4 regions of the Caldalkalibacillus horti genome follow, and region 4 is predicted to be linked to each of the others. Evidence: riboswitches for the same ligand, from Rfam matches in the RefSeq annotation. Region 4 holds a riboswitch; each other region holds the start of a gene.
The links. A riboswitch is a leader RNA that binds a small molecule or an ion and turns the genes downstream of it on or off. The one in region 4 is predicted to bind S-adenosylmethionine.

Region 1 (4,200 bases), on a different contig from region 4:
GTCACCAAATGGCTAGGAGTGACATCAAAGGCTGGGTTGAAGGTTTGGATGCCCGCTGGAGCAACAGGGATTTCAGAGATGTGAGTAATTTCAGTTCCTTCACGCTCCTCAATCGGAATGTCTGCTCCTTGCTCTGTATTTAGATCAATGGATGAAAGAGGTGCAGCAACATAAAAAGGAATATTGTGGGCCTTAGCCAATACAGCTAACCCATATGTTCCTATTTTATTTGCTACATCACCATTGGCTGCTACACGATCTGTCCCTACAATTACGGCTTGAATCCAGCCCTTTTGCATGACACTAGCAGCCATATTATCGCATATCAATGTAACGTCAATTCCCGCCTGCTGAAGTTCAAAAGCAGTCAAGCGTGATCCTTGCAGAACGGGGCGTGTCTCATCAGCATAAACTTTGATATTCCAGCCCTTTTCCTGAGCTAAATAAAAGGGAGCCGTTGCTGTTCCATATCTTGCTGTGGCTAAGCTACCAGCATTACAATGAGTAAGTACCCCTATGCCATCCTCAAAGAGGGTTAAGGCATGTTCACCGATGGATCGACAAACATTTTCATCCTCTTGTTGAATAAGACGTGCTTCCTCTAACACTAGCTGGATTAGTTCTGGAGGACTAATCTCAGGGTGGTTAAAGGCTTTCGTTTTGATTCGCTCAAGTGCCCATACTAGGTTGATAGCGGTGGGTCTTGAGCTAGCTAAATAGCTTGCCTGCTCAGTGATAAGCTGTTCTAGTTCCCTCCGACTGGCGTTTTGTGCGTGCCGGATACCTAGATATAAGCCATACGCTGCTGTCATTCCAATGGCTGGAGCACCTCTTACCTGTAAGGATTTAATAGCTTCCCAAGACTCTTCAATGGTACGAATGAACAGATACTCAATATGTCTTGGTAGCCTTGTTTGGTCAATTAAGATAAGCTGGTCTAGCTCTTTATCCCACTGAACCGAAGCGAGTGGCTGTGTCATGCTGCTTTTCCTCCCATTGCTGAAATGATGATCGTATAGGTGCAGAAATCGATTGTTCCTTAGCCCACTTCTGGCGATGAAGAATGAGCTGTTGTCCTACGTATAAGGAAAGCTTCTCAGCGTAAGCTCTTTCCGTGTCATCCACTATAGTATCTAAGTCAGCTACGTGGGCTAAGCCGACAACTCTACGGATAACCTTACATCCTGCAAAGCCTAAGGCATCCTCTTTAACTTGTTGAATAAATTGCTGAACAAATGCCTCGTTTCTAAGGGATGGATCAGTAGCCTGTGATAGGCTAAGCAGGGTAAATTGCTGCTCGAAAACGTCCCAAATTTGATGAATAGATTCAAGCAGATACTGCTGATAGACATTTCGTTGCTCCACATTTTTAATACGCACCTCTTGAGCTGCAAAATTCAGGACGAAGTTAGCAAAGACAGCGCCGATATCAAATCCTATTGGTCCGAAATAAGCAAATTCAGGATCAATGACTTTAGTGCTTGCCGATGTCACAAAAATACTTCCTGTGTGTAAATCTCCATGAATTAACGCTTCTGTAGCGGTTAGAAATTTGTATTTTAATTGGGCTACTTGACCTTTTAGCTCTTGATTCACCCAAAGCTCCTTAACCTGTTCCTCAATCAGTGGATTAAAGGAATTTTTTTCAGCATTATAGTAGGGGTCTGTGAACACAAGATCCTCTGTTATTTTACACAGGTCAGGATTGATAAACTCGGCTAGCTTTTGCTTTTTTACTTCTGGCGCTAAGAAAAAGTCAGACTGATAAAATGTTGTATGGGCGATAAAGTGTCCGATATGCTTAGCAAATTCCGGATACGTTTTCGCTTCAATGAGTCCCTTGCGTAGGATAATATGGTCGGACAAATCCTCCATAATCGTTAAAGATAGCTCCTTATCGAAATGATATACCTTTGGTACTAGTCCAGGTAAAATTTCATGCTGAAGCTGAAGTGCTTCGGATTCAATCCTTGCTCTGTCTAAGGAAAGCGGCCAGGATTCTCCTACCACACGAGCATAGGGTAGTGCCTGCTTAAAAATAACGGAACGATCTGACTTTTTATCCTGTAGATGAAAAACAAGATTAAGATTCCCGTCTCCAATTTCTCTTGAGGTTAGCTGTGCTCCTTGTTCAAACAGCCCTGGGATACCAAGAGCGTATTCCTTTGCTTCTTCTTCTGATAATGCACGATAAGCCATATTTTTAGCCCCCTAAACGAAAAATTTCCAAAAAACGAATAGCGATATAAACATTTGAGCATATAAAAAGCCTCTTCCTGAGGAAGAGGCGTAAGCGCTAATGAGCTGTTCCGCACTCTTATCTCTCAGGATTAAATAATCCTGCAGGATGTAGCACCGTGCCATATTCGTGTGTATTCACGAACCTCTTGTTTGTAAATCAATTCTTTTCTACAACAAGTGGCACCACGGTAGTTGTGGTATACGGTCGGTTGCCGGGCGTCATCGGGCCAGTCCCTCAGCCTTCTCTGGATAAGAATAGCAATATTTATTTACTTGTATTTTGTAAAACATCATACATGGAGACTAGGTTATCTGTCAATGAATTTTTTAAAAATTATTCCTTTTTCATTTTCTGCTTTACATTTCTCTCAAAATGACTATAGTTGAAAAGTAAAGAGGTGAGCAAATGAGGAAGAGCTTTCAAATTCAACCAGCAAAGCGTATGGATGCTTTGCCTACACAATTCTTTGCTAGCCTAGTAGCAAAGGTGCAGAACAAAGTCAATCAAGGGTGTGATGTGATTAATTTAGGGCAGGGTAATCCGGATCTGCCAACCCCTTCACATATAGTAAATGCGTTACAGGAAGCAGCAGAAAATCCGCTATACCACAAGTATTCCCCCTTTCAAGGCTATCCATTTTTGAAGGAGGCTATTGCTGAATTTTACCGTAGAGAATATCAGGTCGATATTGATCCTGAAACGGAGGTAGCCATATTATTTGGTGGGAAATCTGGATTAATTGAGGTTAGTCAGTGTTTATTAAATCCAGGAGATTCGTGTCTGGTTCCAGATCCAGGCTATCCGGATTATTGGTCGGGAATAGCACTAGCTGAGGCCAAGATGTCTTACATGCCACTTCGACCTGAAAATCAGTTTTTACCAGATTATAAGGAAATCGGGCAGGAGGCTCTGGATGAAGCTAAGCTTATGTTCTTGAATTATCCGAATAATCCAACGGCATCCGTAGCGACAGCAGATTTTTTCCGTGAAACGGTGGACCTAGCCTATGATCATTCGATTGCTGTTGTGCATGACTTTGCTTATGGAGCGATTGGCTTTGATGGGAAGAAGCCCATTAGCTTTTTGCAGACTCCTGGAGCGAAAGAAGTGGGTATAGAAATTTACACATTATCTAAAACCTACAATATGGCCGGTTGGCGTGTGGGCTTTGCCCTAGGAAATAAAGAGATGATCCGTTTAATTAATCTGCTACAGGATCATCAATTTGTCAGTTTGTTTGGAGGAATTCAGGCAGCTGCTGCAACGGCCCTGTTAGACTCTCAGGGCTGTGTAGAACAGCTGGTCCAAACGTACGAAAACAGGCGCAATTCCTTTTTTGCACAACTAGATCAGATGGGCTGGAAGGCAACTCCTTCAGAGGGCTCCTTTTTCGCTTGGTTACCTGTTCCTACTGGATTTACGTCAGCCAGCTTTGCCGATCTGCTTTTGGAGGAGGCTCATATTGTAGTTGCACCGGGAATTGGCTTTGGTCAGCAGGGTGATGCCTTTGTTCGGGTAGGCCTATTGACCGATGAGGATCGAGCAAGAGAAGCGATAAAAAGGGTTGAACAATTAGGAATCTTTCATGTAACATGAGAATTAATTTCTTTGATGTGAGGCTATGAATTCTTTTTACATTGTCATAGAGTAAATCACCTATGGATTTTATCTAGAAACGTGAATTTAATTTACGGTTTTTTGTTAATGTGGGAGGGGAATTGATGAGTACAGAGCTAGTGGTTGCTACGTATCTAGTCTTCGATGCCAAGGGAGATTTTGAGAAAAAAGCAGAGAAAATAGCGATTGGTTTGACGGTAGGCTCTTGGACTGACCTACCACAGGCACAAAAGGAGCAGATGAAAAAGCATTTAGGGCGTGTAATTTCTGTGGAGGAGGTAAAGGACGGATCAGCACAGGAAAGATCAGCTGTCATTCGCATCGGATATCCAACCCTTAAT
Region 2 (4,200 bases), on a different contig from region 4:
ATTCTTCACGACAATAAGTCCTGATATGACGTCACTATGGCCAGATATAAACTTAGTAGCACTATGGATAACCACATCTACCCCTAACTCCAACGGACGCTGTAGGACTGGTGTTAGAAAGGTATTGTCTACAAAGGTTAAGCAATCATACTTCTTAGCCAGTCGGACAATCGCCTTCAAATCAGTCACTTTAAGCAAAGGGTTAGATGGTGTTTCTATATATAACACCTTGGTGTTGGGCTTTATACTAGCTTCGACTTCGTCTACATTACTCATGTCTACAAAGCTATGCTCAATCCCAAATCGACTAAGGACCTTAGTAATCATTCTGTATGTTCCACCATATACATCATCACAAATTAAGACATGATCGCCTTTAGATAGTAAGAAGAAAGCAGTTGTAATAGCGGCCATACCTGAAGCAAAGGCAAAGCCTCTCGAACCACCTTCTAGCTCAGCTATCGTTTGCTCTAACGCTGCTCTAGTTGGATTACCTGAGCGAGCATAATCATATTCACCAGGCTGCTCCACATCCCATTGATGATAGGTAGAAGCGTGATAGATGGGTACACTGACCGCACCAGTATACTTCTCTATTTTATGATCATTGTGCAGGAGTTTTGTTTGAAAATCATACGTTTGCTTAGCCATGGATGTTAACCCCCTCATTCGTAAGCTCCAAGCTTAAGACCTGTGCTAATGCTTGCTGAATATCTCCTACTAAGTCCTCCACATGCTCTATACCTACGGAAAAGCGTAACAGCTTTTTACAAATTCCATTCTGAATTCTTGTTTCCTCTGGAATGTCTGCATGAGTTTGGGTGAATGGATACGTAATAAAGCTTTCTACACCACCTAAGCTTTCAGCAAAAGTAATCAGCTTGAGACTCCTTAAAAAAGGATCAACCCATTCACTACGCCTTAATCGAAAGGAAAGCATTCCTCCCTGACCAGGGTAGAGAATCTCTTCCACTGCCTCATGCTCACTTAACACTTGGGCTAGCCTCTTGGCGTTTGACGCATGAGCTTCTATTCTAAGGCTTAGCGTCTTCATTCCCTTAATGAGTAGCCAGGAGTCGAAGGGTGAAAGGACGGCACCAATTCCGTTATGATAAAGGGCAAGCTTTTCACAAAGCTCCTTTCCCTTGGCTACGATTAAACCAGCTAACACATCATTATGTCCCCCTAGATATTTCGTTGCACTATGGACAACAATATCCGCTCCTTCCTCAATTGGTCTTTGAAGAAGAGGGGTATAGAATGTATTGTCTACTATAAGTAAAACATCATGTTTCTTTGCTATCTGGCTAACCTCTCCAATATCAACGGTTTGCATTAACGGATTTGTAGGCGTTTCAATGAAAATAGCTTTTGTCTTAGCATTGATCCGACCTTCCAGTTCGGTCACATCTCTAGGGTCTACGTAATGAAACGTTAGTCCCCAATTGCGCCAGCCTTGCTCAAATAAACGGTACGTTCCTCCGTAAAGATCAAGAGAAGCAATAATCTCATCACCTTGCTCAAAAATGGAAAATAATGTGTGGATGGCAGCCATACCAGAGCTACAGGCAAAGCCTTGGTCTCCTGCTTCTAAATTGGCTATTCCTTCTTCTACAATTTGCCTGGTAGGATTACCTGTTCGGACGTAATCATACCCTGAGGATTGCCCAATCCCTTCATGACGATAAGCGGTGGACAAATGGATAGGGGGGTTAACGGCTCCAGTGCGTGGATCTTTACCATTACCTAGCTGGACTAGTTGGGTTCTACATCGATATTCCTCTTGTTTTTTACTCATTTTCAATAGCCTCCTAATTATTAGTCAATCCTTGTAGCTTTGCTTGTAAGAAGGCTTCAAAATATAAAAAGCCTTCTTCCAAAGAAGAAGGCGATGATTCCTAAAGATAAAAAGAGGAGTGTACGGAAGTGACAACTAGAGGAATCCTTTGATTGAACCTCTTTACATTGTCTTTTCTTTCCCTCTTTTATTAAAAATCGCTTCTTCTTATCTATCAAGCATGCACAAAAGGTTTGGTGAGTTGCTGCTATTATTTAAACAACACTACAACCTTTTAAGCTGCTTGCTGGAATTAGCACCTGGTCAACGTATTGACTGGTTGCTGAGGCTTCTACGGGCCAGTCCCTCCACCTCTCTGGATAAGAATGCTTAGAACACATATAGCTTTGCTACATAAACAGGTTCTAAACACTTTCTCATGATTATCAATATGATGCACAATCAAATATATGATAATTTTTAGATTATTCTCATCTTATACTATGTTCATTTGTTTATCAAGGTTATTTTTTCTTTTCTTAGCCTAGCTATGAGTTAAAGGCACCTGCTCCTTTAATCGACGATAGTCCATGGCGGCAATAGTTAAAGAGACAATAATAGCAAATAGGATCATAATACTTGTTAATTTCAGTCTAAAATTTGAGTTCATGTATCATCTCTCCGTTCTACTGCATCTTACTTGGAAACGTTATCAGCCTATATTAATTCTATGTTTTTTTCTTGTGTGAAGCAATTGTCTTTCTTACCCTGAAGACAAAATAAAACCGCCTTTACATGCTACGTAAAGACAGTTAGTTAATAAAGAAGTTAGGTTAAATTAGATTAGCTTAGAAAAAAGAGATAACGGGTTCTCAAGCATCCGTTTCATTTGATTCGTAAACTGTACAGCGGTAACCCCATCTGCTACTCGATGATCAAAGGACATGGAAAAATTCATCATTGAACGAATGACGATCTCTTTATTTCTGACAACTGGCATATCCTCAAGCTGATGAAAAGCCAACAAGGCGACCTCTGGATAATTAATAATAGGGGTAGCAAACATTCCACCTATAGGCCCTACATTGCTTATTGTGATTGTCCCTCCACGCAAATCACTGGCTTGCAGTTGATTATGCTGCGCTCGGTAAGTAAGCTGCTTCATTTGCTCATTAATATCAAAAATACTGAGATTTTCAGCATGGTGTAAGACAGGAACAATTAGTCCTTCGTCTGTATGAACGGCGATCCCAACATTCACATGAGACTCTATGCTAATTTCTCCTTTTTCCTCATTAAGCTTCGCATTAAAGATACGAAATTGGTCTAGACTCATCGCCAGTGCTTTAATAATAAAAGCCATGACTGACAACCGCTCTTGGTTGATATACTCTCCAGCTAGATTAGTAGATGAACCTTGCGTATCCTTATGGTACTGTTCTCTGAGCTCCTGAAGCTGAGTGAAATCTATTCGATCAAAGTGGGTAACATGCGGGATAGTTAGCATGGATTGACTCATTTTATGTGCTATTTGCTTACGCCTACCAGTAAAAGGGATAACTTCAGGCATGCTAGATGAAATGGTAGGTTCGAATGTGGTATCTGCATTTTTCTGTTGATGAGCAATAGTTGTTGTTGCTACTTCCCCAAAAGCTTCACTTTTGCCATGTTCACTAGCATATCTAGCGACATCATCAATGGTAATCCTTCCATATGGACCAGTTCCTTGGAGAGTTTCAATATTAATACCGTAATCTCTGGCCATTTTTCTAGTATATGGGGCCGCCTTTACATTTTTGAGTTGTGAAGGATGCTTGCTATTATCTTCTTTTACTGAAAGGTGTGTTGTCTCTAAAGGGACTTGCACTTCATCTTGAACTTCTGCCTGCACTTTGGCTCGTTCTTCGGCTTGTTCTTGACTGTGCTCCTCAATCTTAATTAAGGTACTTCCTACACGCATGACATCTCCGACTTGTACTAGGATTTCGACTACCTTACCCCCAACAGGAGCAGGTAGCTCTGCACACACCTTATCCGTTTGCACTTCTAGCACAGGCTGATCAGCTTGAATCCTGTCCCCAGGCTGTACTAGAATTCTGACAACCTCTCCTTCTGTCATGCCCTCTCCAATATCATGCAGCTTCATGTCAAACAAGTATATCCCTCCTTTTGATTAGCATCGCTTCACTCTTTCTCTCGTTTAAAACGTCATCACCTTAGCGATGCCCTTTTTAATTCGTTCAACAGAAGGAACATAATCATCCTCTAAAGCAAATAGTGGGACATGTACATCAAAGCCAGTCACACGTTCAATCGGCGCTCTAAGCGAAAATAAAGCTTGGTCATTGATCAAAGATATAATTTCTGCCCCTACTCCACCTGTCCTGTGCCCTTCATGCACGATAATCACTCTTCCCGTTTTT
Region 3 (4,200 bases), on a different contig from region 4:
GAGCATTCTAGAGCGTACCCCCTCTACCTCATCCTAAATAAGTTTGGGAAGCTGGGAACGCCTACGTTTATTTTTCTAAGCAGCCTTGTTCTCTTTTATACGTATTATCATCGGACGCTCAACAGAGAGCGCCTGCAGCATTTCTATTCACAGCGGCTGAGCTTTATTATTGTCCCTTATTTGCTGTGGTCGGTTGCGTTTTACATGCTTCGTTTAACAGGTGGTTTTGAAAACATGGACGGGGTGCAGAACTTCGATTGGTCTCGCTTTTTGGGGCATGATCTATTATGGGGGAAAGCACACGCTCATTTGTACTTTGTTATTATTAGCATTCAATTTTATATTATATTCCCATTACTATTACTGCTGCTACAAAAGCAAAAAGGCTTGGTTAAGTGGATTTTCTTAATCGGCTTTTTAGGGCAATGGGGCTTCTTCTTCTATAACAACCTAGCTGAGGTTAAAGTGACATACAAAGGCAGTATAGCGTTATCCTATCTGAGTTATTATACGCTCGGTGCTTTTGTTGGGGTTTACTATGAATCGGTGACAGCGTGGTTAAAGAAGAAGGCTAAGCTAATGGTTCCTATTGTGACCCTTGCTTGGCTAGCTAGCGGAGCGTTTCATGCTTATATCCACTATCCGGCGTATAAGTACGGAGATTGGTTTAATTCACGATGGTATGAGTTTGGCTGGAATATGTACACACTGATTTCGGTCCTGATGCTCTATTACGTCGCTTTGTGGTTTATTCATAAAGCTCCAAGACTATGGAGAAGTGTATTGGCTAAGCTAGGCCTAGTTTCCTTTGGAATCTATCTGATCCATCCGATGGTCTTATACTTCTGGAGAAAATATGTAGAAGCGTCTGAAATACCGATTGTGTTTCATCTACAAATCTTGGGTGCCTGGTCGGCTGCATTATTTGTTTCCTGGCTCATCGTCTATCTCGTTCAACTGACTCCTCTTTCTTGGATTATCTTTGGACAGGCGAAGGGTAAAAAGAAGACGGTAGCGAACCAGACCCCGGAGGCTCCAAAAAATTAATAGACAAAAAGCGTTCCTAACGATTAAGTAGTTAGGAACGCTTTATTTTTGACGTTCAAGTTCATTGATTTCATTTAACAAAATATCAAGCTCTTGGCTAATTTCTACGATATCTGGATGAGAAAAGTCCTGATAGACCTTCACCTTCTCATGGAGGACATATCTCTTAATCTCAACTTCTGCATACAAGCTGTCTAGTTTATGAACCAAAAGTATCCCCCCATTCAGTCGTACCGTTATTGTACTATACTTTTCATCAGGTTCAAACCAAATTGGCTAAACATTTTAGAAAAAATATCCTCTTTACCTAAAATTCCTCTGTTGTCAGTCCTCAAGAATAATACGTTGACAGCTAACCTAAAATAAGATAGGATATGTCGTGACACGGATACTCTTATCCTGAGTTAGTGTGAGGGACAGGCCCAATGACACTCGGCAACCTTCTCTACCAGTATACGTTAAAAAAGCGAATTTCATGCTTTTAGAGGCAAAGCAAATTTTTAAGGCGAATCAGTATCACTTAGCTGCCAGATGAAATCTAATTTGCTTTCCAAACAACGATACGAAAGAAGAAAGGTGCTAACCTGCAGGAATGCACATTTTTGAAGCAACGTGCATTTTCTGAAAGATAAGAGGTAAAAGGACGTTTGTAACCACACAGGCTACGCCTTTTCCTCAAGGAAAGGTGTTTTTTCATTTCCTTGAAAAAGCTGCAGTCTTTACAGATGAGAAATGAGTATCGGTTAAGCTTAGCTTCAGATAAATACAACTGGTTAGTGAAAGGGAGGAATGCAAGAAATGACCTTAAAGAAAGGCCATCGTTTATTTACTTCAGAATCTGTAACAGAGGGACATCCAGATAAAATGTGTGATCAGATCTCGGATGTGATTTTAGACGCTATTCTTGAAAAAGATCCAAACGCTCGTGTAGCGTGTGAGGTCTCTGTGAGTACAGGATTGGTTCTAGTTGCAGGTGAGATTACAACAGAATGTTATGTAGATATTCCAAAGCTGGTTCGTCAAACGATTAAAGAAATTGGATATACAAGAGCGAAGTATGGCTTTGATGCTGAAACCTGCTCTGTACTTACTGCGATCAATGAGCAGTCTCCAGATATTGCTCAAGGGGTGAATCAAGCTCTTGAAGCACGTGAAGGTAGTATGACAGATAAAGAAATCGAAGCTATCGGTGCTGGAGATCAGGGACTTATGTTTGGCTTTGCTTGTAAAGAAACACCTGAGCTTATGCCATTACCTATTTCTCTTTCTCATAAGCTAGCTCGCCGTCTTAGTGAAGTGAGAAAGGATGAAACGATTGATTATCTTCGTCCAGATGCAAAAACTCAAGTAACGGTTGAATATGATGATCAAAATCAGCCTGTACGTATAGATACGATCGTTATTTCTACACAGCATCATCCAGAGGCTAGCCAAGAGCAAATCAAAAAGGACTTAATGGAAAAAGTAATCATTCCTACCGTTCCAGCAGAGTGGTTGGACGGGAATACGAAATATTTTATTAACCCTACTGGCCGCTTTGTTATTGGTGGACCTCAAGGAGATGCAGGTCTAACTGGCCGTAAAATTATTGTAGACACGTACGGTGGATATGCTCGTCATGGAGGCGGAGCATTTTCCGGTAAGGATCCAACGAAAGTGGACCGCTCTGCCGCTTATGCTGCTCGTTACGTAGCGAAAAACATCGTAGCTGCTGATTTAGCCGATAAGGTTGAAGTACAGGTGGCGTATGCGATTGGAGTGGCACAGCCTGTTTCTATCGCTGTCGATACGTTTGGTACAGGGAAGCTCTCCGATGATGAGCTTGCTGAGATCGTGCGTAAGACATTCGACCTACGCCCTGCAGGTATTATTAAGGAGCTAGATTTGCGTCGTCCAATCTATCGCCAAACGGCTGCTTACGGACACTTTGGCCGTACAGACTTAAATGTCCCTTGGGAAAATACAGATAAAGTGCAAGCACTTCAAGCATTAGCTCAAAAATAACAAAAATTGCAGAACATAGGAGGTGTAATGTTCAGTATTGAAGACATGCACCTTCTCATTTAATATCTATCTAGTTCTCCTATCTCAAAAGATGGGAAAAACTAGATAGATTTTTTTATAAATCATCCTTTATTTCTAATTTGAATTGAAATGAATTGTAAAAAAATATGACGAATTTCGACAAAAATTCCTTACAATTTTAAAAAAGTACGCTATAATTAGTCTAAAACTATATAATATTCAAAAAATATTTTCGTAATTTAACGATTTTTACCTTGCGCAACGTATGGGTTATTAGGTATAGTAAAAATGTCACGATAAATCAAAAATATCATTTATGCAGGTAATTTTATGAAGTATACTGTAAGAGAGTAATGGATGGATTCACACCATAGTCCCGCTGCTAGAAAAACACAGCATGTTATAGGCATAAAGTCACTGAATGAAGATGGGGGCTCTCATCGGATGAAAGCGAAGGGAGGTAAACGTATGTCTACCAACGTTTCAATAATTGATGGTGTGATTGAAAAAACACTGGACTCTATGGAACAGTGTAAAAATCAAATCTTTGAAATCGCTGAGCAGTCAAGGCGCGAAATGCAGGATCTGCTTTATGAAATTGAAACGATCAAGCGTGATGTCCTGCAGGTTATCAAAACCAGTGACAGGCTTGATAAACAGATGCGTATTGCTCGACTTAAGCTTTCAGAGGTCAGTAAAAACTTTCGAATCTACAAAGAAGAAGACATTCGCAAGGCGTATGAAAACGCAAGTAACATTCAGCTTGAGCGTTCCATTCTGCAGGAAAAGGAAAACCAGCTACGTGAAAAAAGAGATGAGCTTCAATTTCGTTTGAGAAGTGTACAAGATACCGTTCAGCGAGCAGAAAGTATTCTCACTCAGATCAGCGTGGTGATTAACTACTTCTCCTATGATATTAAGCAGATGGCCGATCTGCTAGAGGATGCCCAGCAGCATCAGCAAATGGGCTTACAAATCATACAAGCTCAGGAGGAGGAGCGCAAGCGCTTGGCTCGTGAGCTTGTATGATTTGTAAGCCCAATCGATGGCTCATATCGTTTTGCGTATGGAATTAGTAGAGCGAGTCCTGCATCAAGAAGGAATGGATCAGGCGATTGCTGAATTAAA
Region 4 (4,200 bases):
GCTTTAATCTATATAGGGGATTTTCTATCTCTCCGTTCGTATATTGAGCCTGAGGAAGAACTTGACAGAAGGGAGGGACAGCAGTGAGTAAAGGGGTCATTCTTGAAATAGACAATGAACAAGCTATTGTCCTCACGAATGAAGGCGAATTTAGAGCGGTTAATATTCAAAATCAGCAAGGATGTCGGGTTGGTGATGAAGTACCCATACCCCATGTTCATATCGTTGAAAAAGTAAAACCACGTAAAAGCAGAAAAAGCTTTAGGGCCCCCTTGATTGTAGCGGCCTCATTTCTTTTTGTTTTTGTCTCTGTTTTTGCTTTTGGTGCATTATTCCAAGAAGACGAAGCCATTGCTTTTGTAAGCTTGGATATCAACCCTAGTGTTGAAATTAGTATTGATCGTGATTTTAATGTTTTGAGCATTACTGGTTGGAATCAGGAAGGGTTAAAATTAATAGATTATCTTGATGATGAACTAGGAAAGCACCTCGATTACGTAGCATTTGATATTATCAAGGCGGCTAAAAATCTAGGTTATTTAAATGGGAATCATGATATTTTATTATCCACTACTTTCCTAAGTGAATCGACTCAGAAGCAGTTTGATATGGGGCTAGATAAAATTTATGATGGGCTAGAGGATAAGGTGCTAGACCAGGCTTTTCATGAGCATGAAACAGGAAGTCAGGAAGAGAATCAGGTACCCTTAACCGTTTCGAACAGAGGCGGGACTATCATAGAGCAGGATGAAGACCCATCTATATCCATTCATCGTATGGTTACCACCTACGACGATCGTGAAGAAGCTTTAAAACATGGTATCTCACCTGCAAGATATGTTATATACTTAGCTGCACTAGAGCAAGGACTTGAGCTTGAGATCGGTGAACTCAAGGAGATGGCTATTTCTCAGATTGCTCAGAGAGTAGGTGGTCTCGAACTGGCTATTGGAAATAGCTTCTTTGAGAACATATATAGAAGGAATCTGCCAGAAGAGCCAACTCTGCCAGAAGAGTCCGAGGAAGAAGTGGAATGGGCTCTAGAGGAAGAGGAAGAACTAGAGGAAGCCATCGTTGATGCTACTGAACCGGAAAAGCCACCGGTCGTTGAACCACCAACAGTTGTGCCACCTGCGCCTAGCAATCCGAGTCCTAATCAAGGCAATCAGGATAATGACAAGGATAAAGGAAAAGACAAAGACAATGACAAAGGTAGTAAGGAATTAGCTACCAATAAGCCTGATGACATTGACAAAGGCGAGGATGAGGAAAAAGAGACAGCAACAGATCGTCCTGATAAAGATTCTAAGAATCTACAGACAAACGGTAAAAAGGATGATCAAGACAAAGAAGAGAAGGATAAAGATTCGAAGGAAGATAAAGACGAGAAAAAGGACAGCGATACGAAATTTGCTAATGACAGAGACTCCAACGATCAAGGTCAAGATGAAGATTCAAGAGGCACAGTGAGAGATGATCGTAATAAGGATAGAGGTACGGCAAATGATCCACCTGGTAATGATACAGGTATCGCAGATGACAAAATAACAGATGATGGTATTGATCGAAATGTACCTGATAAAAATATTAATAACAAAGAGCTAGATAAAGGGATAAAAGACGATAATAAACAAAATATACAGGATCATTTTTTTAACAATGATCATCGTCAACAAGCAAAACAGGATATTTAATATTTACAAATTTTCTTTCCTGTGGTAATATCAATACACAATTGAATTGAACGTAAAAACTCTTATCAAGAGTGGTGGAGGGACTGGCCCTATGAAACCCGGCAACCGCCGATCCAACTGGAATCGGAAAGGTGCCAAATCCTGCGAAGATGATGTCTTCGAAAGATGAGTGGATGAGAACGTTAATCTTATCCTTCGGCTTTTGAAGCTGAGGGATTTTTTGTTTTTTCTTAAACCTAAGAGAAGCTATTGGTAATGGTGTATGCTCATTTTATTCTTTCTTTTCTTAGATTAAACACATAAGGCAGTTACCAAGATAGAATTGGTAAGCTGCTAGGATTTCCTGATGTTTATACCCTTAGTAAACATATTGGAAAAATTAGAATAATACACATTAGGAGTTTAACTATGCGTCATACTCCTTTGTACGAAGTGCAGAGTATGAGAGGGAAATGAATCTGACATACTCTTTAACAGGAAGCAGGTGAGACAAATGATTGAAATTAAAGGTGTTGCAAAGCTATTTAAATCAGGTCAAAAAAAGATTAAGGCTGTTGATCAGGTAAGCCTTAACGTTGAGAAGGGTGAAATTTTTGGCGTTATTGGATACAGCGGGGCAGGGAAAAGCACATTAATCAGAATGATTAATCAGCTTGAACGTCAGACAGAGGGAGAAATTTGGATAGATGGAGTTCCTATCAGTCGTTTATCGTCTAGAGATCTGCGAGTTAAAAGGCAGAAGATAGGGATGATCTTTCAGCATTTTAATCTCCTTTGGTCACGAACCGTTTTTGATAATATCGCATTACCATTAGAGGTTGCTAATGTTCCTAAGTCGGTTAGGCAGGAGCGTGTGCACGAGCTTATTCGTTTAGTTGGCCTAGAGGGTAAAGAACAGCAATACCCTTCTCAGCTTAGTGGAGGTCAAAAGCAGCGTGTAGGGATTGCTAGAGCGCTAGCCAATCAACCCACTGTTTTACTTTGTGATGAAGCTACGTCCGCCTTGGATCCAAAAACAACAGATTCCATTCTTGAATTGCTAAAGGATATTAACCAGAAGCTAGGGCTAACGATTATCCTAATTACTCATGAGATGCATGTCATTCAAAAGATATGTGACCGTGTAGCTGTTATGGAGGAGGGAAGGGTAGTCGAGCTTGGTCAGGTTCTTCAGGTCTTTAAAGAGCCTAAGCAGCAAATCACAAAGGATTTTGTCAAACAGATTACTGAATCAAGTGAAGCCTTGGAGGCTCAAGCGGAATGGAATATTGCAGAAGGAAAGGTTGTGCAGTGTCACTTCTTAGTACAGACTTCCGGGCAGCCCATTCTTTCAAAATTAATAAGAAGCTGTGATGTTGATGTGAATGTCGTTCAAGGAAAGATAAATAAATTGAAGGATTCCTCATACGGTACGCTGTTTTTACATCTGACAGGTTCTGAGGCTGAGATCAATAGGGCGATTCAATTTCTTCAGGAGCAGCAGGTAGAAGTGGAAGTGTTAGTAGGATGATGAATTGGTTAGAGCAGGTTTTACCGAATGTGTATTGGGATACGATTTGGGAAGGAGTTGTAGAAACCCTCTATATGACGGGTGTATCGCTTCTTTTTACAGCTCTATTGGGTATTCCTTTAGGAATTTTGCTTTATATGACGGCTAAGGGGAACCCTTGGGAAAGCCAGATTTTTTATAAATCAGCAGGATTTGTGGTTAATGTCCTACGATCTATCCCTTTTATTATTCTAATTATTATCCTGATGCCCTATGTGCGCATTATTATAGGAAGTGGAATTGGGACATCAGCAGCGATTCCCGCTCTAGTTGTTTCTTCTGCTCCCTTTTACGCACGATTAGTGGAGATAGGGCTTCGAGAAATTCCAAAAGGGGTTGTCGAGGCGGCTAAAGCGATGGGTGCTAGCAATCTAAAGATCATTTATAAAGTTTTACTTCCTGAATCCTTGCCTGCTATTGTCTCAGGTCTTACGGTAACTGGAATTGCACTTATAGGCTATACGGCTATGGCAGGGGTCATTGGTGCAGGAGGATTAGGGTATATCGCTTATCGTTATGGGTTCCAAGGTAATAATTTGGAGATAACTCTTGTAGCTACCGTAATCATTGTGATTCTTGTGCAGCTCATTCAATCGGTAGGAGATCTTATTGTCAAGCAGATAGATAAGCGCTAAGCAAGCAATGAGGTTTTTATACTTTCAGAATTTATAAGCTCAAAGGTAGATAGTATAAGATAAACTAAGGCTTTTGCCAAAACTTGGCGATAAGCCAAGTTTTTCTAATATAATTAATTCAGATAAAAGAGGAGTAGGTCAGATGTTAAAAAGAAAAGGATTTATATTATTAGCACTACTACTAATTGTTTCATTAGTTGCAGTAGCTTGTGGTCAAGGTGAGGAATCAGCACCAAATGAGGAGCAGAATCAAGGAGAAACTCCGTCAGAAGGTACGGAGGAGAACACGAATGAAACAGAAACTCAGGTGCTTAAGGTTGGA

Region 1: another riboswitch for S-adenosylmethionine. It lies ahead of mtnK (S-methyl-5-thioribose kinase); the one in region 4 lies ahead of J2S11_RS01705 (methionine ABC transporter ATP-binding protein).
Region 2: another riboswitch for S-adenosylmethionine. It lies ahead of J2S11_RS12805 (methionine biosynthesis PLP-dependent protein); the one in region 4 lies ahead of J2S11_RS01705 (methionine ABC transporter ATP-binding protein).
Region 3: another riboswitch for S-adenosylmethionine. It lies ahead of metK (methionine adenosyltransferase); the one in region 4 lies ahead of J2S11_RS01705 (methionine ABC transporter ATP-binding protein).

What each region holds. Positions count from the first base shown of each region.
Region 1 covers NZ_JAUSTY010000009.1:137,576-141,775, forward strand. The annotation lists gene mtnA (S-methyl-5-thioribose-1-phosphate isomerase) at 1-980, opposite strand, end outside; gene mtnK (S-methyl-5-thioribose kinase) at 946-2,199, opposite strand; SAM riboswitch class I at 2,315-2,497, opposite strand; gene J2S11_RS12210 (pyridoxal phosphate-dependent aminotransferase) at 2,648-3,838, shown strand; gene J2S11_RS12215 (2,3-diketo-5-methylthiopentyl-1-phosphate enolase) at 3,964-4,200, shown strand, end outside.
Region 2 covers NZ_JAUSTY010000010.1:75,124-79,323, reverse strand. The annotation lists gene metC (cystathionine beta-lyase) at 1-651, opposite strand, end outside; gene J2S11_RS12805 (methionine biosynthesis PLP-dependent protein) at 644-1,798, opposite strand; SAM riboswitch class I at 2,063-2,164, opposite strand; gene J2S11_RS12800 (hypothetical protein) at 2,322-2,447, opposite strand; gene J2S11_RS12795 (dihydrolipoamide acetyltransferase family protein) at 2,616-3,923, opposite strand; gene J2S11_RS12790 (alpha-ketoacid dehydrogenase subunit beta) at 3,978-4,200, opposite strand, start outside.
Region 3 covers NZ_JAUSTY010000008.1:83,626-87,825, reverse strand. The annotation lists gene J2S11_RS11010 (acyltransferase) at 1-1,047, shown strand, start outside; gene J2S11_RS11005 (aspartyl-phosphate phosphatase Spo0E family protein) at 1,090-1,257, opposite strand; SAM riboswitch class I at 1,439-1,682, shown strand; gene metK (methionine adenosyltransferase) at 1,846-3,051, shown strand; gene J2S11_RS10995 (hypothetical protein) at 3,541-4,101, shown strand; gene J2S11_RS10990 (sensor histidine kinase) at 4,118-4,200, shown strand, end outside.
Region 4 covers NZ_JAUSTY010000001.1:365,192-369,391, reverse strand. The annotation lists gene sigI (RNA polymerase sigma-I factor) at 1-87, shown strand, start outside; gene J2S11_RS01710 (anti-sigma factor domain-containing protein) at 84-1,694, shown strand; SAM riboswitch class I at 1,754-1,866, shown strand; gene J2S11_RS01705 (methionine ABC transporter ATP-binding protein) at 2,188-3,204, shown strand; gene J2S11_RS01700 (methionine ABC transporter permease) at 3,201-3,878, shown strand; gene J2S11_RS01695 (MetQ/NlpA family ABC transporter substrate-binding protein) at 4,021-4,200, shown strand, end outside.